Regions from separate parts of the Paenibacillus sp. Pae15 genome, predicted to be linked through region 3. Evidence: riboswitches for the same ligand, from Rfam matches in the RefSeq annotation. Region 3 holds a riboswitch; each other region holds the start of a gene.
What was found. Region 3 has a riboswitch for cyclic di-AMP ahead of NR121_RS08485 (C40 family peptidase). Riboswitches for the same ligand answer to the same signal wherever they lie in the genome.
Positions count from the first base shown of each region.

Region 1: another riboswitch for cyclic di-AMP. It lies ahead of NR121_RS13015 (CAP domain-containing protein); the one in region 3 lies ahead of NR121_RS08485 (C40 family peptidase).
Region 2: another riboswitch for cyclic di-AMP. It lies ahead of NR121_RS00065 (APC family permease); the one in region 3 lies ahead of NR121_RS08485 (C40 family peptidase).

Region 1 is NZ_JALJRM010000013.1:85,504-93,570, forward strand. It holds gene NR121_RS12995 (TatD family hydrolase) at 1-237, shown strand, start outside; gene NR121_RS13000 (hypothetical protein) at 312-497, shown strand; gene NR121_RS13005 (YcdB/YcdC domain-containing protein) at 774-3,161, shown strand; gene NR121_RS13010 (ATP-dependent DNA helicase) at 3,308-5,263, shown strand; cyclic di-AMP (ydaO/yuaA leader) riboswitch at 5,343-5,478, shown strand; gene NR121_RS13015 (CAP domain-containing protein) at 5,484-6,173, shown strand; gene NR121_RS13020 (hypothetical protein) at 6,568-6,702, shown strand; gene NR121_RS13025 (hypothetical protein) at 6,720-6,908, shown strand; gene NR121_RS13030 (formylglycine-generating enzyme family protein) at 6,940-7,896, shown strand.
Region 2 is NZ_JALJRM010000001.1:10,065-18,131, forward strand. It holds gene NR121_RS00050 (LysR family transcriptional regulator) at 1-769, shown strand, start outside; gene NR121_RS00055 (ABC transporter substrate-binding protein) at 858-1,952, opposite strand; gene NR121_RS00060 (DUF445 domain-containing protein) at 2,142-3,380, opposite strand; gene NR121_RS00065 (APC family permease) at 3,398-5,215, opposite strand; cyclic di-AMP (ydaO/yuaA leader) riboswitch at 5,423-5,590, opposite strand; gene NR121_RS00070 (cysteine hydrolase family protein) at 5,904-6,662, shown strand; gene NR121_RS00075 (glycosyltransferase family 4 protein) at 6,783-7,937, shown strand.
Region 3 is NZ_JALJRM010000007.1:170,923-178,989, reverse strand. It holds gene NR121_RS08515 (winged helix-turn-helix domain-containing protein) at 1-332, opposite strand, end outside; gene NR121_RS08510 (Fur family transcriptional regulator) at 311-703, opposite strand; partial or broken gene NR121_RS25475 (hypothetical protein) at 903-1,203, opposite strand; gene NR121_RS08500 (YwhD family protein) at 1,815-2,327, opposite strand; gene NR121_RS08495 (M1 family metallopeptidase) at 2,534-4,741, shown strand; gene NR121_RS08490 (hypothetical protein) at 4,756-5,568, shown strand; cyclic di-AMP (ydaO/yuaA leader) riboswitch at 5,748-5,889, shown strand; gene NR121_RS08485 (C40 family peptidase) at 5,894-6,367, shown strand; gene NR121_RS08480 (hypothetical protein) at 6,632-7,435, shown strand; gene NR121_RS08475 (sulfurtransferase) at 7,568-8,067, opposite strand, start outside.

The DNA.
Region 1 (8,067 bases), on a different contig from region 3:
GATGTGGTATACAAGCCGGAGATTCAAGCGGTGGTTCGTGCGTACCCGCTCGAACTTCTGATGGTGGAAACGGACGGTCCGTGGCCTTTTCGAGGCGTATTCGAGGGTCAAACGACCCATCCGCGTATGATTCGTGAATCCATTAGGCAAATATCTATGCTGAAGGGAATGCCGGAACAAGAAGCAGCGATGGTGTTATTCGAAAATACACGGCGCTTTTACAATCTGCCGTTGTAATCGATACACAGGTCTAGAACCATATAAATCTCCTGATCATATGATATTTCTATAAAACATAGGAGGTGGGATATATGGATAAATTTCTGACCTATGTAGGCGGGTTGATAGGTGGATATGCACTGATTAAAGTGCCGGTAGAAGAAATCACAGCACTGTCCGGTTTAAATACAATCCTCGACGTAGTCGGCTCTCTGGCCGTCATCGTTTTTGGAGGAACATTGGTCGTTCGCGGCGTTTTATCGCTTTTAGGAAAATAATTACAAAGCAAAAACTCCGTTTATTCAATCCTTTAACAGCTGCCTATGTTAAGGGATTTTTTTTATTGCTATTATATCTCCTAACCAATTATACGGTTTCTTTTAGATTGCTATTTTGTCTGGAACAAGGCAGGCTCAATGTATTCTCCCGAATCAACATGAAGCATGACATAGACTTAATATAAAATCATGCAACTTCGGAACTTTTTGGAACGGATTGCGTAAATAGATTTCAGAAAGCCATTGAAAAAATAACAAATACGGAGTGTGATAGGGATGAATCGACGGCCCCATCGCGGGAGATTCAAAGGCAAGCTGGTGATGCTGTCCGCGCTCAGCTTAAGTCTTCTTCCGTTAACGGCTCATGCGAACGAGATCAGTACGGGCACCAGTTCGGCGGCTGCAGCTTCCGTCAGCGGTTTTAATGCTTCCTCCGGAACTGCACCTTCTGCTGCCAAGGAAGCAAAACAGGTGAAAGCGGAGGCCAAGATTACGAAGGATGAAGCGGTCGCCATCGTGAGAAAACTTTTTCCGAAATTGCAGGATGCGCAGCCGGTACGTGTGGAGCTTGGAGATTCCCACTCGTATCCTCCCCAATATCAGAACGTTTGGACCATCGGCTGGCAGATTACATTCGGCAACAGCAGCTACGGCTTCGACAGTAAAGTCGACTCGATCACCGGCGATCTTCTGCAAACCCATCTGTATTTCCCGACGGATGAGGGCAATGAAGCGTACTATCCGCCGAAGGTTTCCAAAGAAGAGGCGCTGGGGCTGGCCAAAGCATTTATTCAGAAAGCTTCACCGACCTTATCGCTTGACAGCCTGAAGCCCGTGGACCAGTCTCCATACACCAATCAGGCGCTTTTCGGTCCGGTGCAGTATGAATTTTCTTTTACCACTTTAGTTCATGGATTGGCCCATCCCGGGGGACATATTTCAGTAACGATCAACGGCAACGGAGAGGTCACAGGCTATTACCGGAACGTGGTTACTGCCGATTATCCATCTCCTGAGCCCGCCATCACCCCGGAAGAGGCCGCCAAGAAGTTCGTGCCCCTAAGGGATTTAACCCTGCAGTATGTCCCGGTGAATCAGCCGAATTTCAAGGGCAAGAGCTGGTTTCTCGGTTGGGTGCAGCCTTTTTATGCCGACTTAAGTATCGATGCACAAACCGGTGAATACATTAACTTCACGGGTGCAGTCGTTCAGCCTGAAAAGGTTCAATATAAAGACATTCAAAAGACGGATAAACTGTTTACCGTGACAACGGGCAAAGGCGAAAACCAATTATTGACAGGTGAGCAGGCGGCGGAGCTTGTCGAGCGAGTGGCGTCCATTCCGGGCAATCGCACGAGATCCACGCAGAGCCTTAATACATATTGGTCGGACGTGAATAAGAAGGTTTGGAATATTACCTGGATGGAAGCGGCGCCTGCCGGTCCTTATCCTTATAGCGGTCAAACAAACGCCGTGGTGGATGCGCGAACCGGACAAATTCTGGAGTTCCGCGTGGATCGTATGGCTCCCCCATGGACGAATCCAAAGCCGGATACGGAGAAGACAACGGCTGCAATCTCTCAGGCTGAAGCCGAAAAGAAGGCTTTGGCTCTGATTAACGAGTTGTATCCGAATGCGTCGGAAGAATTAAAATGGCTGTCCTCCGATCCGTATGCCGCACCGGCGGGAGATGAACAAACCTTTGGATTCCGATTCCAGCGATTCTATAAGGGAATCCCTGTCGGAGGGGATTCCGTGAGCATTATATTGGATGCCCAGGGCCAATTGAAGAGCTATCAGAGCACGCGTTCAGATCAATTGGAAGCGGGTACGGCTTCCCTTGCAGCGAATATAACGAAAGCTCAGGCTGAAGCCATCTTTTTGGAGGGCATATCACAGGAATTGCAGTACAAAAACTTTGGCGGTTTTTATACGGACAGTCAATACGTGGAGCCCGATATCAAGCTGGTCTATCAACAAACGTACAAAGACAGTGCGAAAAACGGTTATGTGATCGATGCGGCGAACGGCCGGTGGCGGGCTACCTTCGTCAATCCTGTGAGCACCGTTGAAAGATCGGTGGAAATGCCTGTCGATATTGCGGGGCATTGGGCACAGAAAGATTTGGAGACGATGATCCGGCACAACATCTTATCCGCAGATTCAAGCGGCCAATTGCATCCTGATAAGACGATCACGTTAGGCGATTGGCTTCTTATGGTGTCTCAGGCGGTACATCCGCATTATGCGAATTCCTATTATGACAGAAATGCCAAGCCGGCGTTCGAAGATATCGACGAGCAGAGTCCTTACTATGCAGCCGCCCAGCTTTTTGTTCAGTTGAAGTGGCTTGATCCGAAGAAAACGCCGCAGCTTCGTCCGGAGGAAACTCTAACGAAGGAAAAGCTGGCGGTTCTGCTGACTCAAATGATCAAGTACAATAAGCTTGCGGAACAACTGCAGCAGAATCCGCAGTTGAATTTCGAGGATTCGGAACTCATTGCCGAGAAAGGCGCCGTCTGGCTGATCACTCAGCTGGGTGTGCTCGATGGTTCCGTCCGGAAGTTCAATCCGCAGGGAGAAGTGACCAAAGCCCAAGCGGCAACCGCTCTGATGAGACTTGTTCATTTACAGGGCAAACTGGACCAGAAGATAGCCATGTAATGTCCTGATCCGGCAGTCCAAACCTTTTTTATAGGAGGTTTGGACTGTTTTTTTGTTGCATATCTGCCGGGACCGTGTGATAATATGGGGTTGTCATATGGAAGAAAAGTCTTCTCGATTTTGATTATCATGGAGGCAAAATCATAGTGGAGCGTTACCCTTTTACTTATGATCATTCTCAACCGTTCATCCGGCAGGCCGGCGAATGGATAGCGGATGTCTTTTACGATATTCTGCCGGAAGCCGGTTTCGAAGTCCGCGATGAACAGATTTATATGGCTTTCCAATTGGAACGGGCGTTTGCCGAGAAACAAACCATTTTTGCGGAGGCGGGAGTGGGGACGGGGAAAACGCTTGTTTATTTGTTATATGCGATTTGTTACGCCCGTTATATGCGAAAGCCGGCTGTGATCGCCTGTGCGGACGAGTCTTTAATTGAACAACTGGTCAAGCCGGAAGGGGATATCGCAAAGCTGGCGAAGCACCTGAGCCTGGCCGTTGACGCCAGGCTGGGGAAGTCTGCGGACCAGTATCTTTGTCTGGTCAAGCTGGACAAAGCGAGATTCAGGGACGAGGATGCGGAAATGTTCGAGCAATTATACGAGGAGCTGCCCGGGTTTGTTCATTCTCATGAAACCCTGCAATCGTTTTATGCTTACGGCGACCGGAAGCAATATCCGCATTTGAATGACGAGCAATGGAGCAAGATCAATTGGGATGCTTTCCAGGATTGCTTCGTATGCGACAAAAGGCACCGCTGCGGGCAAACGCTCTCCCGCGAGCATTACCGCCGATCTGCCGATTTGATCATTTGTTCGCACGATTTTTACATGGAGCATGTGTGGACGTATGAGAGCAGGAAGCGGGAAGGGCAGCTGCCGCTGCTGCCGGATCACTGTGCGGTCGTATTTGATGAAGGGCATTTGCTGGAATCTGCCGCGCAGAAGGCGCTGACCTATAAATTAAAGCATGACGTGTTTGAAGAACTGATTACCCGGCTGCTGCAGGGGGAAATACGCGAATCATTGGCTGTGCTCATTGACGAGGCGATTGCGCAAAGCGAGACGATGTTTGACTGGTTAAGACGCCGGAGCAGAGAGATTCCCGGTTCGGACCGGAAGGAGCTTCTGCTCGACGATCGGCTGCTTCAGGAAATACACCGGTTCCGGACGGTGCTTGCAGCGATTGAAGAAGAGCTCGTGTTTGAAAGCGGTCTTCACACCTTGAATGAATATCAGCTCCGCATTGTCGAAGAGCATCTTGAAATGATGCAGAAAGCATTGAGTCTTTTCCAGCGATCGGAGTCATTGGTATGCTGGTTGACGGAAAGCGGGAGCGGAGCGGCTTTGGTGATCATGCCGAGAACCGTCAAGGAAGTGCTTCGGGAGCGGGTGTTTGGCTCGAACATGCCTATCGTTTTTTCATCGGCCACACTATCCGTGGAGGGCTCCTTCCGTTATGTAGCGGAAAGTCTCGGGATCGAGCAATATTTGTCCTTTTCCGTTGACTCTCCATATGAATACGAACGGCAAATGGAAGCGATCGCGCCTCATTGGTCTGCCGGCGGGACATTTTCGGAGAAAATGGAGGCCGCTGTCTCGCTGCTCGAACGAACGGAAGGAAGAGCGCTGCTGTTGTTTCCGGCGAAAGCCGAACTGCAGCGGTTTAAACGGGAGATTGCGTCGTATCCCGAACTCTTCGGGAAAATGCGCTTCTTGTTTGAAGGCGATCAGGAAATCAGCCATCTTATCGCTTCTTTTCAGCATGACGAAACGAGTGTTCTATGCGCCGTCAGCTTGTGGGAGGGACTCGACGTACCGGGGCCGTCCTTGTCCAATGTCATCATATGGTCGCTGCCTTTTCCGCCTCAAGATCCGGTCTTTATGGCCAAACGCAGAGCGGCGGAGTCTCCTTTTGAAGAGGTCGATCTGCCTTATATGCTGCTGAGGCTCCGGCAAGGGATGGGACGATTGATTCGCTCCCGTGAGGATCGGGGGATCGTGGCCATTCTATGTGCAGAGCTGCACAGGCAGCCCATGCTGCGGGCCCGCGTTGAAGCTGTGCTGCCGCCGGGGGTTTCTCTCAAAAATTCGCTAGCTTAGGGGACAGTTGGTAAACTTTGTGTCATGAAATCTCATTGTATCCGTGTTACAATGGTTTCCGTTCCTGTTTAGGAATGCGACATCAAAAAGGCCGAAGCTTAATTCGTAAGCGCGGGGGAACCCATATCCTTGGGGTGAAGCCACTATGGTGGCCGGGTGGTTGCTCTTTGACCCGAATCCGTCAGCTAACCTCGCAGGCCGTAAAAAGGAGAGGAATGCAGTGAAAGGTTTTAAGAAGTTGGTTTTGACAGGTGTTTTGGCACTTGGCCCGATCATTGGCGCCGGCGCGGTTTCAGCTGCTCCGTCGCACACGGTATCAAGCAACGATACCCTGTGGGCGATCTCCCAGAAATACGGTATCAGCCTGAAATCGCTTATTACGGTGAATCCGCAATTGGTTAACCCAAATCTAATATGGCCAGGAATTGTGCTTAATATTCCCGGTAAGTCAACGGGTATAGGTTCGGGTTACGGTACAGGCTCGGGTTACGGTTCGGGTAACGGATCGCAGCAGGGAACAGGAACAGACAGCACGACACAGTCTTCTTATGCCAGCCAAGTGGTAAATTTGGTGAACCAGGAACGTGCCAAAGCCGGTTTAAGCCCGCTTGCCAGCGACAGTGCATTGACGAAGGTGGCTTTAGACAAGGCAAAGGACATGTATGAAAAAGGCTATTTTGACCATAATTCTCCTACCTATGGGTCTCCTTTTGATATGATGCGCTCTTATGGCATCCGTTATACCTACGCGGGTGAAAATATTGCCAAAGGGCAAAGAACACCGCAAGAGGTAATGGATTCATGGATGAACAGTCCGGGACACCGTCAAAACATTATGAGCCCGAACTTCAACAAAATCGGAGTGGCTTATTATAATGGCGTGTGGGTACAGATGTTTATCAAAAATTAATTCGGACTAGAAGAACAGGCTGTTGAGAATGTCTCAGCAGTCCTTTTGTTTGCCATGATATTTTAATGCGACATAGCTTCTGCCGGATTAAAGACGGTATTGGTCAGTCCTTTCGCGGAACGGCATTCGTCCTGGACGTTTTAATGCAGGCTTCAATGAAATCCATAATACCGGCAAATGCGGAATGGAATCGGCCGAGGAAGTGACGCCTGCCGTACTGAATTGGATTGAGCACAATGCCCGGAAGATTTCGGCAATCCGTTTGCCGGCGATCCTCTGCCGGCGTGGATTGCAGCCTCCCTGCTGAAGGGTCAGGAGGCGGGACGCGACTATCTGGTCGTTTCGCAATGTGCGCACGTCTGCCAAAGAAGCGTTCGTTTCGGGTCATGGCTCTATGTCCGAACGTATCATGACGGGTACCATTTATTCGATCAAGAGATGCTATTCGATCTCGACAGCGATCCTTATGAGCAAACGAATCTGGCTGCGGAGCATCGCCAAGTTTGCCGAGATGCGGTATATTATTTAAATGAGTGGCATGACCACATGATGGAGACGATGCCTTTCGATACAGATCTGCTCTGGACGGTGATGAAAGAGGGAGGACCTTATCATGCCAAAGGATTTTTGCCGAAGTATGCGCAGTGGTTGGAACAGACAGGACGCGGTCATGCGATTACAGAGCTAAAACGGAGACATCCTGCGGAATTCGGTCATGGCCGTCCGAAGGGATAAGACCTCCGTTGAACGGTGGAGGAGGATTGAAATGAATGGAAAAAAACCGTGCTGCTGCACGGCCGGCAGAGAGGTTTCGGGCCAGCCGGATTCTCATTCTTTGCCCTTGCAGGGCAAACGCTCGGCCAAAGATCCTAAAGAAGGCATGATTTATTTGCCCGGCGGTGAATTTTTAATGGGAACCGCGGATCAGGAAGGGTTTGCCCAAGATGGCGAAGGCCCCGTTCGTTCGGTTAGACTGGATTCTTTTTATATCGATCCTTACGCGGTGAGCAATGCAGAATTTAAAGCATTTGTCGATGCTACCGGTTATCGCACGGAAGCGGAGGTTTTTGGCTGGTCCTTTGTGTTTCATTTGTTCGTTTCCGCCGAAACGGCGAAAGGTGTGACGCAAGCGGTTCAGCAGACCCCCTGGTGGTGGGTTGTGAACGGCGCATGCTGGAAGCATCCGGAAGGTCCGGATTCTCACATTGATGACCGCATGGACCATCCGGTGATCCATGTTTCCTGGAATGATGCGAATGCCTACTGCCAATGGGCCGGCAAACGGCTGCCGACCGAAGCGGAATGGGAGTACGCGGCAAGAGGAGGTCTTGTGCAAAAACGTTATCCGTGGGGAGATGTCCTCAAACCGGATGGGGAGCATCGCTGCAATATTTGGCAGGGCAAGTTTCCGGATAAAAACAACTGCAGCGACGGGTATGCGGGAACCGCGCCTGTCCATGCGTTTAAACCCAACGGTTACGGATTATATAATGTTTCCGGGAACGTATGGGAATGGTGCTCGGATTGGTTTGCTGCGAATCATACGGCAGACCCGCTTGTTAACCCGCTTGGTCCGGCGACGGGTCAGGAAAAAGTGCTGCGCGGAGGTTCCTATTTGTGCCACAAATCGTATTGTAACCGGTACAGAGTCGCTGCGCGCAGTAAAAATACACCGGATAGTTCCACGGGCAATATCGGTTTTCGCTGTGCTGCCGATGCCTGATAGGGAACAAAGAACGAACCAGGCTGTCGTGGTCTCCCCACGGCAGCCTTTTAAATTACTGTTGATGATCATTAGAGGATATGATAGATTTTAGTGGACGTGGAAATGAATGGTAGGGGGAAATGGATGATGAAGCACCCGAATTGTGGTTCAGCGGCTACGAAAGCGAGC
Region 2 (8,067 bases), on a different contig from region 3:
GGGAGTCAAATTATTCATACGCTATTCCCGTTCGGTGCGACTAACCCCTGCCGGCGAGGATTTCCTTGTTCATGCGCAGCGAATCGTATCGGAGATTCAACAATCCAGGGAAACGATTCAGAAGTATATAAGTTTTGATAAGGGGAGCATCAAAATTGGTGTGTTTCCTAATATGGCGTGTTTGGGTTTGAACAAAATTATTACCAGCTTTTTTAGAACTTATCCGGGTATTGATTTTGAAATACATACGGCCAATACGGATGATTTACTGAAGGGGTTACGCGAAAAAAAGGTCAATGTTGCTTTTATTAACTCGCCTTTTCCCAATCATTTTGAAATCGATTTCTTTCCCTTGATGAATGATCATATTGTAATGCTTATTTCCTCCCAACATCCGCTTGCCAATGAATCGTTTGTCGATCTGAGCGATTTATCACGAGAAAAGTTTTTGATGATAAAAACGAATGCCTGGTTTCGTAATACCTTGATTCATGCATGTAACGATGCAGGGTTCGAGCCTAATGTTATTTTTGATACCAACGATGTCGAGATCATACGAAGTTTTGCGGAAGATGGCGTTGGGGTGGCGCTCATGGGATACCGCGTTGCCCGCTGCATGTCCAACCCTAACAATTCTATTGTGCCTATTAGACAAATGTTTGAACGACAAAGCGGTCTGGCCATTCCAAAATCCACACGACCGCCTTTGGCTGCCAGTCTCTTCCGGGACTTTACCCTAAAGGAAATGAGCCGGACTTTAAATTCGTAGTGAGCGTGCTGCGGCCCGTCGAAATAAGTTTCACCATTGCCGGGGGACAACAGTCCCCGGCAATGTTCAATAGAGTAGACGTCGATTCTCATGGTTTATTTCCCACCAGCTTCAATGCTTCATCCAGCATTTCAGTGTTAATGATTTCCTTCGTATCCACGGCTTTGGTGATCAGCTTTTCCTTGGCATACCAGTCGATCTGCGTCTTGATATCGTCCACGTTCATCCTGCCGTCAGGGTCAATGAACGACAATGAGCCCATAATAAGATCTTCCTTCTGCCCCGTATATTTGGCCACGATCTTGATCACTTCGTCATAATTCCCTCCTTTTACCCTTTTGCCGTCTTTTTGAGTCAGCACTGCATCGTAATAGTAACGCGCTCCTTTGATATATGCCTTTAAAAAACGGATGCCCGCATCCTTGTTCGTCATGAATTTCGGCGAAAAGAATATTCCCGACGATTGATAGTCGATTTCATCCGCCACCCACGCAAGCACCCTGCCGTAGCCCTGATTGATCGCTATCGAAGCATAGGGCTCACTAAGGATGATGGCATCGGCGTTCTTGCCCCTTAAGGTTTCCATGACACCGCTAGTGGTGTTCATCGGCACCCACTGAACGTCCTTTGTGGTCAATCCATACTTCTCCAATACACGCCCCAGCATGTAATGGTTGGTACTGCCTATCGTAGTGACAGCGGCTTTTTTTCCCTTCAATTCCTCCACCGACCGGTAAGGAGAATCTTTATGCACGATGACTGCGGAGAAAGGGTAGCCCTTCTGTTCCCTTCCTTTGTCGGATACAATAGTCACTTTTTGTCCGGCCGCCATCATGTTGTACAAATCTGCGGTAAAACCGACCCCGCCTACGTCCAAATCGCCCGATACTACAGCCACATTGACGGCATTGGAGGATTCGAACCATTTCACATGAACTTCCAGGTTCTCTTCTTTAAAGAACCCTTTTTCCAAAGCGATAAACAGAGGCGAATTGCTTGTAAACTTAAGCATGCCCATGTTCAAAGAAACCGGTTCGGCTTTAGCCGGCTCTGGTTTGGCCGGTTCTGTCGAGGTTCCCTGGACTTCCTCCCTGTTCCCGCAACCGAAAAGCATTGTCACTAGGAGCAAGAGAACAGCAACTGCCGATATGGCCCCTTTTTTCACATGATAAACCTTACCCATACCACCACCCCCTAATGAAAGCGCTTTAATAAATTTACTGTAGCTTATGCTTGGGATCCATTCAATCGTAATTAACGATAGCGGTTATTGCTAACATCGATAAAAGGTGACAAAAAAAGCGCGGCGTATCGGACCATAGTTGCGCATCAGGAGTCTGACTCGTTCAATACGCCTGCCGCCGAAGATATTCTATAACTGGATCAGCGAAAGTACGATGCCAACCGCAAAACCGCACAGCGCTCCGTTCACCCGAATCCACTGCAGGTCCTTTCCGACTTTGTGTTCCAGCATGCGTACCAAGGCTACATCATCCATTTGATCCAAATTTTCTTTCACGAGTTGACCGATGCGATAATGATTCGCTTCCACCCATTCAATCAAGTAAGCTAACAAGCGATTTTCCCAAACGGCCATCGAATCCTGTTCGGGATTGAAATTGCGCACGATCCAGCGGTAAGCAGTAATTACCGCCCTGCCGCCCTTCAAACGGTCTTCCTCCAGCTTGTCCAGCCATTGATTGCGGATTTCACTCAAACGCTCATGCAGGAAGACAGCGCCGCGAGCTCCTTCCAATTGGTTTACGATCCATTCCTTCATATTCGCTACAAGCAACTCGTTATCCGCTAGTTGAGACAGTTGGATGCGGATTTCCTGAACAAGGGTCTTCCGGAAAGCATTATCTGTATGTTGGAGACCCCGAATTCCTGAAAGCATCAAGTTTTGGAGGAAGCTGCCAAGCTTTTCTTCATCCATGAAGCCGACAAATGCCTGTAAAGCAAACCCCGTTAAGCCCCCCGCTTTTACTTCGGAGAGCTTTTCGCTTGCGAACTTTCCCAACATCATCCCGGTATCCGGACGTTTCGCCCAGTCGGATGCTTTATGCAGGACGTAATTCAACGCCTTTTCGTCGAATCTGTTCTCGATCACCTTCGTCAGGATGGCATCGGCTGCAGATCCCACATCCGCTCTTCGGATCGCAGCGGCTATTTCCGACTGAAGATAAGGAATCGCTTTCTCGAGCGGCAACCGGTAAACCCATCGGATCAACAGATCCAATAGGCCTACCCGTACCTTCCGTTTGCCAAGCAGCTTAGCCAGAGAGGATGAAGCGAGCTGCAAAAGCTGGAGCTGCCGGAGTTTGTTTTCGATGCTTTGTTTGTTGAGCAGCTCATTTTCCAACGCCAAAATCAAGGATTGGACAATTTTGTCCCTATTTTTAAGGAGTAAGGATGTATGCGGCACCGGTATGCCGAAAGGATGACGGAAAAGAGCGGTCACGGCAAACCAATCCGCAATGCCGCCGACCAAACCGGCTTCAAAGCCGCCTTTCAACAGAGCAACCAAAGGAGTCTCCTGAAGAAATAAAGTGATTAAAAAGCCGCCGGTCATGAAGGCCAATGACAGTCCGGCCAAATATCTTGAGTTCATCTGCGGCCTCCTTCCGGTTATTTATGGAGATGGTAAGGCACTGTAGCGATCACGACGTCTTTATGATTGAATAAGTAAGCCCTTAACAGTAACCCGGTCTGATTATGGAGGAAATAATGCCACCAATGCCTGGTAATGAATTGCGGAATTAATATGGTAATATGATCCGTTTCCGACGTTTTCCACTCCACCGTTTCAATGAATCTCATTAACGGCCTGATGATGCTTCGGTAGCTTGAACGGAGCGTAATCAGCCGGACGCCCGGGTTCCATTCTTCCCATTTCTTCTCCATCCGTGCGATATCCTCATCGTCAAATCCGACATATACGGCGACAACATGATTGGTTAGAGACTTGGCATAGCTGAGCGAATTCATAACCACCCGGGTAATGCCGGCTACGGGAACGACGATCGTGCTGCCTTTTATCACTGGTTTTTCCTCATCCATGTCGATTCGCAGTTCGTCCGCTATGTTCAGGTAGTGCCGGTGAATTTGGAAGAAGAGAAAAATGACAATCGGCAAAAAGATAAAGATCATCCATACTTGATTGAACTTGGTCAAAATGAAGATCAGCGTAATCGCCAGCGTCGTGAGCATCCCGATCGTGTTGACAATGAAGCGGATCAGCCAGCCCGCTGGCCTCAGCTTTACCCAACGGACCATCATCCCCAGTTGGGATAAGGTGAAAGGAATAAACACCCCTACGGCATAAAGCGGAATCAGGTTCTCCGTATGTCCTTGGAAAAGAATAACAAGCAATGCCGACAATACACCTAAGAAGATAATGCCGTTAGAAAAACCGAGCCGGTCGCCGCGCACCATAAACATATGCGGCATGTATTTGTCTTTGGCCAGCATAAAGGCAAGCAGCGGGAATGCGGAATACGCTGTATTTGCCGCCAAAAACAGAATCAAAGCGGTGGTGCCTTGGATGAAATAGTAAAGGATGCCCCGGCCGAATGTGTTTGCCGCAATTTGGGATACGACCGTTTCTTTTGGAGCCGGCGTGATTCCATACCAATAGGCAAGTAAACTGATACCGATAAACATGGCACCTAGAATCGTGCCCATCATCATCAGCGTAGCGGCTGCATTGCGCTCAGCCGGTTGTTTAAAGTTTGGAATGGCATTGGATACGGCTTCTACTCCGGTTAGCGCGGAACACCCTGAACTGAAAGCCTTCAATAGGAGGAACCAACTGATGTTCGAAACGGCTGTGCCCAGTTCAGGCACTTCGGCGTGTCCCCCGCCCGATATATATTTGATGACTCCCGAAATGATAAGAACAAAAATGGCGAAGACAAACAAATAAACGGGCAGTGCTAAAACGGATGCAGACTCCGTAATTCCTCGCAAGTTCATGATGGTAAGAAACAGGATCATCGTCAACGCAATAAGGACCCGGTGTTCATGCAAGGATGGAAATGCCGAGGTAATGGCATCCGTCCCGGCCGAGGAACTGACAGCAACAGTCAGGATATAATCCACCAACAGCGAGCCTCCGGCCATCAAACCGATGGAGACGCCCAAATTGTCTTTGGCTACGACATAAGCTCCTCCCCCTTTGGGGTAAGCAAAAATCGTCTGCCGGTAAGAAAAAATGAGAACCGTCAGCAATCCGAGAACGGCTATGGAAATGGGGATCGAATACCATATTGCGGCAAAGCCTGCAGCCATCAATATGATCAAAATTTGTTCGGTACCGTAAGCAACAGAAGATAATGCGTCTGAAGAAAGTACCGCAAGCGCCTTAAACTTGCTTAGTTTTTCTTCTTCAATCTCGGTTGACTTCATAGGACGGCCGATTAATAATCGTTTTATTTTATTTAGCATACTGTTCCCGCCCTCATTATTTATTAAGGAGTTTTGTAAACAAGATCATCACAACAAAAAAACCCTTAAATCTCCAGGAAGAAACTTTACTTATGGTTTCCAAATGTGTTGTTAATCAATCATCCTCCAACCTATCCCGTTTTTAGACAACAAAAAAACACAGAGGCTTGAGCTCTGTGTTTGCCTATCAGCAGACAGCACGTTCAACTCCTCTCTCATACAACGCTTACGAGGTTAGCTGTCGGATTCGGGCTATGAGAGCAGCCCTACGTGCGGAATAAACATGTTCCTGCACGATTCACCCCATGGACATCCAAATATATGTCCTTATTGGTTCCCCCGTTTTCCTGTTTGGAAATTCAGCAAGGTGATATGTTCAATGGTTGAATCTTACACCTTACAGGACAACATTGCAAAGCAAGAAATCGGATAAAACCTTTGCTAGATATGAATTGCTTTGTAAATGAGACGCTTTTATAGATCGCTTTCTTTATTTTACTTCAAATCTCATGGATTTTCTTTATATTTCAGGATTTTTGCGTTTGCGGGCTGTTGCGGATGCTTGAAAACCAATGGATTGGAGTTGTTTTCCCATTCCTTTTTGTTCCCAGCTGAATTTGAATAAGCCATGGAATAAAGCACATAATAGGGTGCGTATACCAAGTATACCCATGAAAGGGGAATCCTCATGAGAAAAATACTGCAGTGTTCCTTTGTGTTTTCGTTTCTTGTCTTTGTTGATCTTTATGTTGTTGCAGCAGCACAAACCGCACCATTTTCATCGCCGGGAATGCAGGTGGATCAAAGCCATACCGCTTTGGTGATCACAGATCCGCAAAATGACTTTTTAAGCCCGAAAGGTGCAGCATGGAATTTAGTGAAAGACAGCGTTGCTGAAAATCACACGATTGAGAACATTGAATTATTATTAAAAACAGCAAAAAAGAATAAGTTTAAAGTATTTGTGTCCCCTCATTACTATTATCCCTATGACCAAAAATGGTTATTTGGGGGTGCTATGGAACATGTGATGCACGATATCAAAATGTATCAGCGAAAAGGTCCATTATCGCTTGAAGGCTTTCAAGGTTCGGGTGCCGACTTTCTGGATAAATATAAGCCTTATCTAGAAGATGGACAAACCATTATCACCAGTCCGCATAAAATTTTCGGACCCGAAGCCAACGACTTGGTTTTGCAGCTGCGAAAACAGGGAATAACCCGCGTCATTCTTGCAGGTATGTCCGGAAATCTGTGCATTGAATCTCATATGCGCGAACTCATTGAACAAGGATTTGAAGTGGCCGTGGTTCACGATGCCACAGCTTCCGCAAAAATAAACGGCTTGGATGGGGATAAGGCTGCAAAAACCAATTTTCGCATGATTGCCAACGCTTCATGGTCAACCAGGGAGACTATAGAGAAAATGAAATCCATTCAAAGATAAGCCTCCAGTTTGGAGGCTGCCATATCCCGCAGCTAATTTAACTCCGAATTAATATTCCTCTGACAATGGATTGATAAATATGAGGTATTTTAAACCTATATCCAATTGTTGAGGAGGGGTATGATGCGAATTGCTTTATTCTCCGACACCTTTTGGCCCCAAATGAACGGGGTTGCATTGACGTTAAAAAGACTGGTCGAACATCTGGAAAAACGAAATATTTCACTCCGGATTTTTGTGCCCAAATGCACGGAGGAGGATTTTTTCACAAGCAATATCCTGTCTTTTAGCAGCCTCCCCTTCATCCTCTATCCGGAATGCCGGATTGCGCTTCCCAATTATTTCACGATCCACAGCCAGCTCCAGCAATTTCAACCCGACCTGATCCATATCGCCACGCCCTTTAATATAGGGCTTTGCGGACTTTATTATGGGAGAAAATATGCTATTCCTCACGTTGCCTCTTACCATACGCACTTTGACCGCTATCTGAATTATTATCACCTGCAATTCGCCTCTTCCCTGTTATGGCGCTATATCCGCTGGTTCCACCAATCGTGTCTGGCCACCTTTGTTCCGTCCGTTGAAACGGCCGAAAAATTGGAAGAACATGGAATTCGAGACGTGGCCTTATGGAAGCGCGGAGTGGACTGCCGTCTTTTCAACCCCGATAAAAAAACCGGATTGATCCGCGAAAAATATAAGATCGACGAACGTTATATTTTCCTATATGTTGGCCGTTTGGCACCTGAGAAGGATTTGGACATTTTGCTTGAAACGATGAAGAAATTACCCGATTATGTTAGCGGCAATGTCCGCTGGCTGTTGGTCGGCGACGGCCCGCTGTTGAAAGATTTGAAAGCGGAAGCCCCATCGAATGTTACTTTTACCGGTTATATGAAAGGAGAGAATCTAGCCGAACTGTATGCGTCGGCCGACTTGTTCGTATTCCCTTCCGGCACCGAAACCTTTGGCAATGTGGTACTGGAATCTATGGCATCAGGCACTCCCGTCATCGGAGCCAAAGCTGGCGGGGTACAGGAAATCATTCAACACGGCAAAACCGGCCTGTTATGTCCTCCCCGTAATTCCGATGCTTTCGCAAATGCGATTACATCTATGCTGGAACATCCGGACCGGTTATGGGATTTTGGCCAGGAAAGCAGGCTTTACGCCCTTTCCCAATCGTGGGAAGCTATTTTTGACGATCTCCTCCTCCGATACATTGAAATCCTGAACGCTGACCCCACAAAACGAAAAACCTTTTCCGCTTGATTATAGGGGAGATAAGAAAACGATATGCGGAAACCTCACGGACCTCCCGCGGTCTGTATATTCGACTAAAAAAGGAGCGCTGACCCGAGGTCGGCACTCCTTTATCACCGTTTAGAGGCGGTACCCTTGT
Region 3 (8,067 bases):
CGGGGCTGCCGGAGCGATTGCGAAAATAAAGAAACGGCGTGCTGCGCGTCCCGCTCCACGTCTTGAGACGATGTCAAATCATAGATGATGGTATTTACGTTAAGCTCCTTCATCATCAAGGGATCGTAACGGTGGAACACCAGAATATCGAAGCAGTCCGAAGCCAGCCTGCCAATCAGTTCGCCCAACCGATTCGGAAACGGGCTGATGACAATCACTCTTTGCGTACGGGTGCATACGTTCCCCAGCATCCAAGAATCCTCCTCCCGCAATCGGCTTTGATCCGTAATCTCGAAATTTTGGAACAGATTTACACTTTGTGCTGTGCGCATGTACCGCATACCCCCTCAAAGACAACATGGGAATTGCTGACTTTGTAATTCGTCGCTTTCTCCACCGCCGTAATCCATTCGTCCGGCGTCGGACTCAGTACCTCGTCCACTCGTCCGCACTGTTTGCAAACAATATGATGGTGATCGTCCACTCTTGCATCATAACGGCTTGCCGCTTCTCCCAATTTAAGCTCGCGAAGCAGCCCTACATCCGTCAAATACTTGAGGGAGTTATAAACCGTAGCATAGGCGAACTGCTGGCCTTGCTCTCTCAGTCTCTCCATCACCTCCGCGGCCGTCGGGTGTCCATCGTCATATTGGACAGCCTCAAGAACCGCTTTGCGCTGTGCAGTCAAATTGATTTTATTCATAGGGGTTCATTCCTTTATTTTATATTTAGATTTAGTATAAATCTTATATTGGACTTGGTCAACCAATAATCAACCAAAGGACGTTATCTTCCGTGCTGAAAGGCCGCCGGCAGCTGCGCAAATCGAGTAGGAGAGGGCGACTAACCCCCGTCCTCTCATACCACCGTACATGCGGGTCCGCATACGGCGGTTCCGAAGGTTAACAAAGTTCCAGATAACGAGAAAGCAAACTAAACTTCTCAGCCCTCTTGCTTCCCAGTAGGAAGCCGGGAGGGCATTGTTTGTGTTCCGGGACATTTTTCAAGCACCCCGGCGGGAATTAGCCATCATGAGAGCTGCCCATTCAGGCGCCCCAAGCGCCCGAAGCTCGCGGAGACGAGTTCGCACCCATAACGGACAAACCGCAACCCGCGTTTGGTTAGTTCTTTGTCTAGGTCATCCAGCAGGATGTTGGCCAAGAGCGGACTTAAGGGACCGCCTTGCGGCGTACCTTCTTCCGTCCACTCCGGGCGCTCCTCCGTTTTGGACGACTCGTTTGTAAGCGAGCCGAAGGTATCCTTTTCGAGCACCCTCTCCAGCAGTTCGTTCTGGTCTTCGCGAGAGGAAGGGGCGACTTGTGCCGGCGAAGGACTCGGCACCCCGACATACCCTTGCGGCTTCACCGCTGCTCTTTGCCGGAAGCTCTCTTGCGAGATATTCGGCTGTCTGTGCTCTTCGCGCGAACGCATCGGTTTCCTCTCTCCTTTCCCGCGACCACCCAAGTCTACAGCGTCAGCCCTTGGCGGCTTTGGATTTTGCCTTGGTGTGGAGGCTCATCCGACTAACACTGCCTCAAATTGGGTTCGTGTACCTTGGCCCGTGCTTTTGCCTCCGGCTTCCTTCAGATTCCGCCTCGCGGCGGACATCCTTGCCCTTGGCTAACGGTAGGCGCTCGCCAGCCCCCGTTCGGGACTCTCACCCTAGAGATGACGCCCATTGCTGGGCGTACACAACACAAAAAGGCAGACCAAAGGTCTGCCTTTTTGCTGTCCTAGTATATGGTGCATATACTAGGCATTAGTATACATCGTTATGTCAGGCCGTTCAATGACCGTCACATAATGTACAAATTTTACGCAAGCGCTTCTTTGAGTTCCGCTTCGGAGCGTTCCCACATGCCGGGGTCGTTCTCGATCATCAGTTTCTTGAGAGCGGCTTTTTCCCGTTCCCCGAGATTATCGAGCATAATGCGGCGCTTTAGCGCATAATCCATCCGGTTCACATGATCGGCGAGCACTTTCCAGCCTTTGCGCGCCTCCGGATCTACCGTCATCTCGCAGGAAGTGACCCCTGCATAGTATTTGCCGTCCTCCTTGAAATCCACTGCCACCCAAACGATCCAGCAGGGGCGTCCATTGGGAACCTCATCCTTGTTCGTGGTAAACTTGATCCCTTTTTCTATTTTGCTCTTGGCATGCAGCGCCCCCTGATCGATATAGGCTTCTCCCTCGTCAATAATGACGCAGGATAATTGGCTCAGGTCGATCGAGCCTTGGCCAAAGCCGCGGTGCTTCGTTTCCTTATTGCTGACAATATTAAGTGAAGGCAGTTTTTTCTTTTCATTTATATCCACAAGGCACACCATCCCTATCCTATAATTCAAAGTTCCGCATAGTTCAATCTTACTCGTTATTATTGTAGCCAAAGTACCGAAGCATGTAAATAAATCGAAGCCGCTCCGTTCCCAAACGCAAATGCCCGGGAAAAACCCGTAAAGGAAAAAAGGCAGAAATAATCCTCGTCCCACAAACATATACATGCTGTAGATGCTTGTCAACGGGGTGAATATGGATGAAAAAACGAATCGGCAGCCCCCTTGTATCATGGGGCTTACTTACAATCTTCGCCTGCGGTGTCACACTGCTGACGAATGCCCTGCTGTCGTCCGACTTCCGGTCGGGAACTCCTTCCGCCGGTTGGAAGCTTTCCGCCGAAGCCGCTTACCCTGCCGTGTTCCCTGCTGAAGGGGGGGTGGATCCGCTCAACCTGAAGCCCATAAGGTCAACCGCGGGGCACTCCATCGTTGAGGCGCCGGCATGGCCTCAAGCCAGGGGACAAGCGGACGGCTCATCTACGGGCATTTTTTTGCCGACAGCACATGCGGAGCCGGTTAGCGGACGAGTGAACGAACCGGCGGCCCCTCCTCCCGCACCTCCCAGCTTGCCGGTCAAGCCTGTAGAGAAACCGGCGCCGAAGCCATTATCCAACCGCATCGTCGAGTATCATCTCAACGTAGAACTGGATGCCGATGGCAAGCTGATTAAAGGCACCTCGTCGATGACTTGGAAAAACCCGGGAAGTCGCCCGGTGCAGGAGCTTTATTTTCACTTGTATCCCAATGCGTTCGAGTCCAAGAAAACGACGTTCATGAAGGAATCCGGCGGGAAGCTGCGGGACGATGTCCGCAAGGAAGACAGCTTTGGCAGCATGACGGTCAGCTCCATTCGAACGCTTGACGGAGCCGAGATGGAGCTGATCGACCGGATGGAGTATGTCCAGCCGGATGACGGCAACAAGGACGACAACACCCTGATCAGGGTACCGCTTCCAAAGCCCGTCATGCCGGGCGGAAGTGTAGATCTGCTGACCCAATTTTCCGTGAAGCTGCCGCAGGTTTTCGCCAGAATGGGCTATGCGAACGATTTTGTGATGGCCGGCCAGTGGTTTCCCAAAATCGCCGTATACGAGCCCAAAGGCACCCGCGGCCGGACAGATGAGGGCTGGAATTTGCACCAGTATCACGGGAATTCGGAGTTTTACGCGGACTTTGGCATATTCGACGTTAGAATCAAGGTGCCTTCCGCCTATAAGGTAGCGGCCACCGGCTTCCCGACCAAACCCGTCTCCGATGACGGCAAAACGAAAACCTACTCGTTTTACTCCGACGATGTGCATGATTTTGCCTGGGCCGCTTCGCCGCATTTTATATACCATGAAGAACCCTACGCCACTCCTCATCTGCCCGGCGTCCGCATCAAGCTGTATCTGGATCCGAAGCATGAGCATCTGAAGGCCCGTTATATGACAGCCGCCAAAAAAGCGCTCGCCCGATACTCTCAGTGGTACGGCAGTTATCCTTACAACACGCTGTCGATCGTCGTGCCGCCGGAGGAGGGCAACGGAGCCGGAGGAATGGAATACCCTACGCTGATTACCGCATGGGGAGCAGCCGAAGAGAACCCGAGTCTGGAGCTGGAACGGGTTGTGGTGCATGAAATCGGCCACCAATTTTTTTACGGCATGGTCGCCAGCAATGAATTTGAAGAGGCGTGGCTCGACGAAGGCTTTACCTCTTATGTGGAAGACAAGTTAATGGAAGCGGAATACGGCGTTCGCCCGAATCTGCTCGTGGAGTCGAGCTACATCACCAATCCGGCGGCGCTGCTGAAGAATGCCTGGAGCTATGACGGACACCATCACTATGCCGAGAATGTATATACCCGCGCCAAGCTGGTGCTGAAGGCCATGGAACGTCAGGTCGGAGCAGAGACCATGGACAAGATCATGCGAACGTATTTCCAGCGCTGGAAATTCAAGCACCCGACTACGTCGGATTTTCAACAAGTCGTAGAAGATGTGACGAAAACCAGTTGGCAGCCGTTTTTTGATCAATACGTTTATAACGGCATGATGGTCGACTACGCCGTAACCGGCATCAAAGTGCAGCAGGTGACAGAAAATGGCCAAACCTACTATGAGAACAGCGTGCAGCTGCGCAAGCTTGGAGGCACCTACCAAAATGTCCCGGTCCGTTTTCAATTTGCCGATGGAACACAACTCGATAAAACATGGAACGGCGCCGACAGCGAAGTCATCATGAAGCTGAATCACACGGCTCCGCTGTCGTGGGCGGCCATAGACCCGGAGCACTCTATCGTGCTGGAGAACAAGCGGATCAACGGCTTTATGAAAACGGAAGTCGATAAGAAGCTGTCGGTGCGATGGAACGTAAGTGTTGTGAAAATTTTGGAGACCTTGTTTGGCTGGGTCGCATGGTGAGGTGAGCGAGGAATATGTGGAACCGGATCAAAGCAGGCTGGACCTTGGCCTGGCAGCAGCCTTTTGCCGTCTTTACCCTCTTTATATACAATCTCATCTGGGGCGTCGCGCTGTATAAGCTGATTCAATCCGTCGTCCTCCCCCTTCTCCATCGTTATCCGGGGAGCGACCTGCCCGTCACAGCTTCGCAGCTGTTCTGGATCGAAGGTCATTTTCAGATCATGAAGACGGACCTGCTGGAGCCGTTTCTGTGGTGGGGCATCTGCCTCCTGGGATTAAGAATGCTGGTGCATCCGCTGCTTAATGCGGGGGTATATTACTCGCTTCAACATCGGGACATGAACGCAGGCTACCGGTTCGTGGAGGGGATTCGAAAGCTGTCTCTTCCCTTCTTCGGCCTCTACTTCATCCAACTGGCGCTGCTGCTCTCTCCGCTCTACTGGCTGGTTCCTTATACAATAGAGCTGTACGGGCATCAGACTTCATATATTTCCTTCGGGAAAGCGCTGGCGCCGGCGCTGGCCGGCTACATCGCCTATTGGTTTGTGCTCCAGCTCGTCTTTTTGTTCCTTCAGATCGGAAAAACCGACGGCAGGTCGGCCATTTACACCCTGCTGTTTGTGATTCGCCATCTGCCCGCCATTATGCTGATTTCTTTATCCGTAACAGGAATCGCTTTGGCCGTGTCCGCCGCGGTGATGGCGGCCTCGTTTTTCTGGGCCGGCTTTCTGGCCCTGATCGGATTACAAGCCTATCGGCTGGTTCAAATGTTTATTAAAGTATGGGCCATCAGCACACAATATGCGCTTTGGACGGAGAAAGCGTAGCTGATATCCTAATAAGACCGCAGAAGCACCGGTCCGCCATGGACCGGTGTCTTTGTGTTGTTATATCCCCGATTCAATTAAACAAAATTTTCAATTTAAACCGCTTGAATGTGTCAATTTTGTTACAAAAGAAGGAAAAGTGCAGTTTTTCTCGAATATGTTTATCCGGAATCAAAAAAAAGAAAATTTTGCCGAATTTCTGTTTAGGAAAACGGGGGATCCATAACCGGGTGAATTGATCTCGACAAACAACGTCAGTGATCATAGGGAACCTTCAACCGAACCCTTCAGCTAACCTCGTAGGCACCGGAAGGGGAAACTTTTTTTGAAGAAGAAGCTTGTAGGTTTTGCACTTTCGTTAGCTATGTTTTGCAGTGTTTCCGTGGGCAGCGCATTTGCTGAAACCCCACTAAGTGCAGCGGTAAACGCGGGTTTAGGCTCGCCTTACAAATGGGCAGGCAATACGACAAACGGCTTTGATTGCTCCGGCTATACTTCTTGGGTGTTCGACAAGTTCGGTATAGAACTTCCCCATTCCTCCAAAGGCCAAGCCCAAGCCGGCCAATGGGTAGCCGCAGATCAGCTCCGTCCCGGCGACCTCGTGTTCTACAACACCGACGGTAAAGGCATTTCTCATGTCGGCGTATATGTGGGAGGCGGCAAGTTCTACCACTCGGCTACGAACAAAGGCGTTACGATTACTGAAATGAGCGAATCTTACTACGCCAATCGTTATGTGACAGCCCGGCGTATTTTGTCGGACGAGCAGTACAAACAACTCATGACCGACTCCAATTGATTTGGTCAACGGATTCGCAATGCAGCTTCGGAAGCCCTCAGTGTTTGGCCCGATCCGATCGTTCGCAAAAACGGACGAAACGGACGGACAAGCCTGCAGGGCTTTCTATTTTGCAGAAACCATGCGGAAGCCTCCTGCATCCGATCTGTTCCGAATGCTGTGATTTCTATTGATTTCCCTAATGATAATGATTATAATTCTCATTGGTACCGGGGACTGTCCCCCAAATCATTCGCCTGATGTGCCAGAAAGGAGCGCCGGATCATGACTCTTCAGGAACCGGTCAACCAAGTGCTTGAACAGCGGTTTGGACTATCCGAAACCGGAATCGCCGGAGCAGAATACCGATTCCATATGGGCAGCCTGTTGAGACCGGAGGAGATGTCCCGGTTTATTCGCATCTATACGGAAGCTTTGAAGGGATCGCATATCGACGTAGGCGGCATGTTTTTCATCGCTTGGGTTGCTCAAGTCTGTTCTGCTCTGCAGTATACCGTTTCTTGCCATCAAGCGGCCTTAAACCTGCATCTGGATCAATTGGAGCTGCAGCTCCGCCATCACTCCGATGGTCCTGCGCTGGCTTTCAGAGCGGATTCCTGCGTCGGCACGCCCTGCCCTGCCGATAACAGAGAAGAATGGCTGAGTGCGATTTTTCATCATTGGTATATCGGGCAGGTGAAGCCTCTCATCGCCTCCGTCTCCGAAGCCGCCGGCATTCCAACGGCTCAGCTGTGGGCCCAATTGGTCACCCGGCTGTATTATACGATTGACGTGATGATCGGGGAAGCGGAGGATGAAGAGACGAGAAGCCGGATTAAGGACGATTTTGCCGTTCTGGTACACCGCATCGGACCCCGGATTTTCGAGAAAAAAACCAATCTGCTGGATCTTAATTTTAAAATGGTCGAGTCTCCTGCTGATCCGGATCGTTTACTCCGGGTGAAAGCCGCGTGCTGCCTATACTACAAAACGGAAAAAGCATGCGGGAATTACTGCTTTACATGTCCCAAACTCAGCGATAAGGACCGTGAAGAGAAAAGGCGAAAGCTTTTGACAGGGACGCTTTGATCGGAAATATAAGATAAGAGTGCCGGTGTATCATACACAGCCCCGGATGAAAAAACAAGGAGGACCGGATCAGCATGCCAACGGCAAATGATCGTAGTCCTCCAACCGTGTCTGACACGGAAACCCCATTTCCTACTCTTTTCCTGTCGCCACCGGATTGTCCTTATAGCTGATCCAATCACTCCAGCTGCCTGCGTACAGCTTGACATTGTCGAATCCGGCCTCGCTAAGCGCCAGCACGTTCGGACACGCCGTCACACCGGAGCCGCAATAGACGATAAGCTCATCGGCGTTGCGCAAGTCTGCGAACCTGGCCTTTTGCTCCGAATCATCCTTCCATCCCCCTGAAGCTTGCAATCCTTCTTTCCAGAAATACTGCTTCGCTCCCGGAATATGTCCGGCCACCGGATCGATCGTTTCTTCGAGGCCAAGGTAACGTTTCTCTTCGCGAGAATCCACAAGCACCGTACCTGGACGCTTCAACCGGTCCTTCACCTGCTCCACATTCACCAGCATCTCGCTGCGCACCTTCGGCGTGAATACGGCCTGCTGCTCCACAGGCAGCTCCTCCGTTACGGGATACCCCGCTTCCTTCCATGCCGAGTAGCCCTTATCCAAAATATAGACTTCGT